DNA from 2 places in the Shewanella bicestrii genome. Region 1 is predicted to be linked to the other one. Evidence: predicted binding sites of a transcription regulator. Region 1 holds the regulator's gene; the other holds the start of a gene.
What was found. Region 1 encodes sigma-54, which starts transcription at its own class of promoters, with help from an activator protein. Its sites were predicted from a motif close to GTTGGCACGNNNNTNGNNT; they were not measured.

Region 1 (3,174 bases):
AAAAGCGCACATCAAACATAAAGTCGGCTTCGGTTGGCATACCATGCTTAAAACCGAAGGACTCGAAGTTGATCACCAGTTCCTTATCGACACTGCCAAGCAGGATTTGCCGTACTTGGTCGCTGAGTTCATAGATATTCAGATTTGAGGTATCTATGTAGTGATCCATCTGCTGTGACAGGGGCTCGAGCAATTTGCCTTCAAGTTTGATGGCTTCTTGCAGTGATACTCGGCTCTTAGATAAGGGATGTAAGCGCCGAGTCTCGCTGTAGCGCTTTAACAGTACTTTATCGCTGGAATTTAAGAAGAAGCTGGTAAGTTCAGTGCCCTCTGGCAGGCTTGCGAGCTGTTTGACGAGTACCTTGTCTTGCTCCGGCAGGTTACGTACGTCAACGCTGATGGCGACGAGATCGTTACTGCCCTTGAGCTGTTCGAGTAAGCTGCCAATCAGCGGCAACGGAAGATTATCGACACAATAATAGCCGAGATCTTCAAGCACTCTTAGTGCGACCGATTTGCCTGAGCCTGAGCGCCCTGACACTATGACCAGTTTCATCCAGTGATTACCTGATAGAGTTCCGTTTCATCATGCGTCTTGCGCAATTGCTTCAATATTTGTTTGTCGCTGAGCTTTTCAGCCATGCAGGACAAAGTGCTTAAGTGCTGTTGACATTGGTCAGCAGGCACCAGCAGCGCAAATAAAATGTCGACAGGTTGTTTATCGATAGCATCAAAGGCTATCGGCTCCTCACATTTCACCAATATGGCTATGGGTTGTGTTATATCGGTTAATCGGCCATGTGGAATGGCGATGCCGTTACCTATACCTGTGCTCCCCATCTTTTCGCGCGCCACTAGGCTTTCGAAGATCTCTTGAGATGAGAGGGTGGGGTACTGGGCAGCGGCTAAGTCGCTGATAAGTTCCAGTACCTTTTTCTTACTGCCCGGAGTGGCGCAGGTCGTGCATTCCGGCCGCAGTATGGTACGAAGTTCCATTGCTAGTGTTTTGTTAACTTCTCTTTGTGTTTAATAACCTGACGATCAAGCTTGTCGATCAGGACGTCTATGGCAGCATACATATCTGCATGCTCTGAAGTCGCGAAGACTTCACCACCGGTGAGGTTGATTCTCGCTTCGGCAATTTGTTGCATTTTCTCAACATTGAGCACAACGTGCACATTATTGATCTGTTCGAAATGACGTTCAAGTTTTGAAAACTTTTCCTCAACATAAGCCCGTAACGATTCAGTAATCTCGATATGGTGTCCACTCAGGTTTATTTGCATATAAACGTCCTCCGATTTCCACTTTAGGCTATAAACTTTTACGCTGATTGGAAGGGGGAATAAGCATCGCTTCTCGGTACTTCGCAATGGTTCTGCGCGCAACGTTAATTCCCTGTTCTGCCAGAAGCTGTGCCATCTTGCTGTCGCTTAATGGTTTTTTCTGGTTTTCCGCTGCAACCAGTTTCTTAATGAAGGCTCTGATTGCCGTGGATGAGCACTCACCGCCATCATCAGTCCCGACGTGGCTTGAGAAGAAATATTTTAGTTCAAAAAGTCCCTTTGGGGTATGCATGTATTTTTGTGTCGTCACCCGTGAAATGGTGGACTCATGCATCTCTACCGCCTCGGCGATATCGTTCAGGACCATAGGTTTCATGGCTTCTTCACCGTATTCGAAGAAGCCCTGTTGATATTGCACTATGCAGTTTGCCACCTTGAGCAGTGTTTCGTTACGGCTTTCAAGGCTTTTGATAAACCACTTGGCTTCTTGCAGATGCCCGCGGATAAATTGGCTATCGGCTTGGCTTTTGGTGCTACGCGCCATGGCTGCATATTGCTGATTAACATTGATTTTTGGCATGTAATCTGGATTTAACTCGACCACCCAGCGACCGTTTTTCTTCGATACCGATACATCGGGGATGACATATTCTTCATCAACAGGGGTGATGAGCAAACCGGGGCGAGGGTTTAAGGTTTGGATCAGCGCTATGCTGTCCCTTAACTCGTCCTCTTTAAGTTTGGTCTTACGCATCAACAACCTAAAGTCGCGGGCAGCGATCAGATCTAAATGATCTTTGATCAACATGCGGGCGTTTTCGAGGTGTGGGGTATCCGGCGAAAAATGGGAGAGTTGGATAAGCAGACATTCGCTTAAATCCCTTGCGGCGACACCAACGGGATCGAAGTGTTGAATACGCTTAAGTACTGCTTCGACTTCATCCAGTTCTATCTCAGGATTGCCCATGGCCTCGAGGATATCTTCAGTACTTTGAGTGAGATAACCTTGATCGTCGATGGCATCAATAATCGCGGTGGCGATGGCTAAATCGGTTTCAGAGAAGGGCGTGAGGTTTTTCTGCCATTCTAAATGCTCGTACAGGCCTTCACTGGTTTCCCCTTGGAAGGGCATGTCATCTTCACGGCTGGCGCCAGAACCTGAGTTTGGCGAGGCGGTAAAGACTTCATCCCAGGTAGTATCCATGGGCAGTTCTTCGGGCAGGGATTCTTTGGTCAACGACTCGGCAATGTCCACGGTGGAATTGTCTTGTTCCTGTGGCAGGGCCGTTGTTTCGCTAAAGTCGGTATCGGCGATATCTTGCTTACGTTCGGTAGGCGCGTCGAATTGCTCCTCTTCCAGCTCGAGAAGAGGATTAGAGTCTAAGGCTTGCTGGATCTCTTGCTGCAGTTCCAATGACGACAATTGCAACAGACGAATGGCCTGTTGGAGTTGTGGCGTCATGGTTAACTGTTGACCCAGTTTGAGCTGGAGTGACGCTTTCATGTTACCGCTGATCCCTACGTTATTATTTTGAATTTAGGCCGCTTGTTATCATATTGATGGCGCTTATAAGCCAAAATTCAAGGCTAATTGGCTCTGTTTCAGTAACTATAGCCTGAATTGTTCACCTAAGTACACAGCCCTAACTTGCTGATTGTCTAAGATCTCTGCGGGAGTTCCTTCGGCAATCAGGTTTCCGTGACTAACAATGTAGGCATGTTCACAGACGTCTAAGGTCTCGCGCACATTGTGGTCTGTGATCAGTACCCCAAGGCCTCGGCTCTTGAGTTGTTCGATGATTTTCTTGATATCGATAACCGAAATCGGGTCGACACCGGCGAAGGGTTCATCGAGCAGAATAAACTTAGGATTGGCCGCTAAGGCGCG
Region 2 (3,174 bases), 730 kb from region 1:
TTTCAAGTTCAGGACCCGAGATCTCTTGAACTATCATGCGCTTCAATGCGATACGCACTGCCGCCGTTAACACTTCAGTATCGTTACTCTTAGTGCCGTATTCTAACAAAGTTTGCACTATGGTACGCAAGTCTCTGACAGAAACTCCTTCATTTAATAGGTTTTGCATCACTTTTACGACATTTCCGAGCGGCATCACATCAGGAATAAAGCCATCCACCAGCTTAGGCGAATGCTTAGCAAGCATATCCATCAGTTGTTGCACTTCTTCGTAGCCTAAGAGTTTCGCCGCATTATTCGTCAATATTTGGCTAATATGGGTTGCCACCACTGTCGCGGCATCCACCACGGTATAACCTAAGGTTTGTGCATGTTCACGCAGCTCAGGGGCAATCCACACGGCTTCGAGACCAAAGGCTGGATCACGTGTTTCGATACCATCGAGCTTGCCATAAACTTGGCCAGGGTTGATGGCAAGTTCGCAGTCATGGCGAATATCCGCCTCTCCAACCACCACGCCCATTAACGAGATGCGGTAGGCATTGGGTGATAAATCGAGGTTGTCACGAATATGTACCGCAGGCACCAAGAAGCCCAGCTCTTGAGAAAGTTTTTTACGTACCCCTTTGATCCGGCTCAGTAATTCCCCACCTTGTCCCTTATCGACTAATGGGATCAAACGGTAACCTACTTCCAGACCAATAGTGTCAACATGGTGTACATCGTCCCAGCTAAGTTCTTTAGGTTCTCTTTCGGCTCTTTCCGTTGGGCCCGTTTTGACTTGCTCAAGGGCTTTAGTACGTTTGGCTTCATTACGTTTGAAGATAAAGTAAGCGGCTCCAGCTGTGATCACGGCAAAGCTTAAAAACGCCATATGTGGCATGCCAGGCACAATCCCCATGACAAAGAGTACGCCAGCCGCAATACTGAGCGACTTGTGACTGTCAAACATCTGACTGATCAGCATCTGGCCCATATCGCCAGATTCATTTTGACGGGTCACCATCAACGCCGCAGCGATTGACAGTAATAGACCAGGAATTTGCGCGACGAGACCGTCACCAATGGTTAACAGGGTATAAATTTCAACGGCTTGGGAGAATGTCAAACCGTGCTGCACAATCCCGATAATAAACCCACCGAGAATGTTGATAACTAAGATCATGATACCGGCAATCGCATCACCCTTCACAAACTTAGATGCACCGTCCATTGCGCCATAGAAATCGGCTTCGCGGGTCACCTCGGCGCGTCTGGTTCTGGCTTGATCTTGATTAATAATACCTGCGTTCAAGTCGGCATCGATGGCCATTTGCTTGCCCGGCATCGCATCTAAGGTAAAGCGAGCACTCACCTCGGCAATACGGCCAGCACCTTTAGTTACAACGGCAAAGTTGATAATAATCAAGATGATAAATACAACTAGGCCCACGGCATAGTTACCGCCAATCACCACGGAGCCGAAGGCCTCAATCACCTTACCGGCGGCGTCACCACCATTGTGACCTTCGAGTAATACCACACGGGTCGATGCCACGTTAAGCGCGAGTCGCAGCAATGTCGCGACTAATAAAACAGTTGGAAAAGCAGCAAAGTCTAAGGGTCTGTCGGTATAAATCGCGACAAGAAGAACAATCAAAGCCAAGGCAATGTTAAAAGAGAATAAAACGTCGAGTAGAAACGGCGGGATAGGCAATACAATCATAGCCAATGCCGCAAGCACTAGCATTGGCGTACCTATGCCCTTGAAAGAGCTCAGTTTCAACTGTTTTACTTGGCCTAGGGAGGCTTTAACATCCATTCACAGATACCTAAACTTTGACGTATAACAGCCTGGAAGCAAAAAACGCGCCAACCACTAGCGCTTCAAGTCGTGGTTTTATCTCTGTGAACTATCTCTTCGTTAACCTAACACTTAACTAGTGTTTCAGCTCGTCAGGGATGGGTTGATTAGCAGGGATTGGAATAGGTTTACGGCCACGACCTTTTTGGTACTGGCGTAACTGGAACACATAAGCCAGAACCTGTGCCACCGCGGTAAATAGGCCCTCAGGGATCTGCTGCTCAAGCTTAGTGGTGTGATAAATTGCCCGCGCCAGCGGTGGTGCAGAGACAATCGCAATGTTATGTGCCCTTGCCACTTCGCGGATTTTAAACGCGACTTCATCCACACCTTTAGCGATAACAAAAGGCGCTGCAGAGCGCTTCACATCGTATTTAATGGCCACCGCATAATGCTCAGGGTTCACCACAATCACATCCGCATTGGGAACTTCGGCCATCATGCGTCGCTGCGCTAACTCACGCTGCATTTGGCGTACTCGCCCTTTGACCTCAGGTTTACCTTCGGTATCTTTATACTCGTCTTTCACTTCCTGCTTAGTCATTTTCAGCTGTTTGTTGTGATTCCAGATCTGAAATGGCACATCGATCACCACGATGACTAAGACGGAGGAGCAAAGCAGAATAAACATCCACACTAACAAATCCAGCGCATGATGGACGTTACCGGGGAGATGATCGGCTGACAGGAGTAAAATATCGTTAAAATAATGACTGAGTAGTAAATAAGCCGCGATGGCTACCACAGAAAACTTAGCAATCCCTTTGGTTAATTCAACCAAGGCCTGCACACCAAACATCCGTTTAAAGCCCGCAATCGGGCTCATTTTGCTGGCCTTAGGCATCATGGCTTGGGTGGAGAAGTTCATCCCGCCAAGGGATACGTTACCGATAAATGCCACCACGACAATCAGTAACATAATCTTGAGTAACGGCCAGCCAATCTCGCTTCCCACGACGCCCCATACATTAAACATCTGGTTCGTATCGAAAATCGCAGCGCGATCCATGGTAAAAACGCGCTCAAACACATTGGACAGCGCCTTCGCAATCCCAGGCCCGAGCATATACAAGCCTGTCGCAGCCGAAAGCAACACGGTCGCAGTACCTAACTCTTTTGAACGGGCTACCTGCCCTTTTTCTCGCGCCTGTTCGAGGCGCCTCCCGGTGGGTTCCTCGCTGCGTTCGCCGCTACTTTCTTCAGCCATTACGCGTTCCTATCCGGTTAAAGTATGCCGTCGGCTTGACACTGAAGCCCTAAAATATCACAAAGCAAAAGCTGTGCCGACGCCCAAACCTCTTCGAAATGGGCCATTACGGGGGTCAAGGTTA

Region 2: the regulator sigma-54 is predicted to act here: its motif matches at 1,838-1,856, upstream of flhA (flagellar biosynthesis protein FlhA).

Annotation. Positions count from the first base shown of each region.
Region 1 is NZ_CP022358.1:3,973,107-3,976,280, reverse strand. It holds gene rapZ (RNase adapter RapZ) at 1-556, opposite strand, end outside; gene ptsN (PTS IIA-like nitrogen regulatory protein PtsN) at 553-996, opposite strand; gene hpf (ribosome hibernation promoting factor) at 999-1,286, opposite strand; gene CF168_RS17435 (RNA polymerase factor sigma-54) at 1,315-2,790, opposite strand; gene lptB (LPS export ABC transporter ATP-binding protein) at 2,896-3,174, opposite strand, start outside.
Region 2 is NZ_CP022358.1:3,247,970-3,251,143, forward strand. It holds gene flhA (flagellar biosynthesis protein FlhA) at 1-1,801, opposite strand, end outside; gene flhB (flagellar biosynthesis protein FlhB) at 1,920-3,050, opposite strand; gene fliR (flagellar biosynthetic protein FliR) at 3,068-3,174, opposite strand, start outside.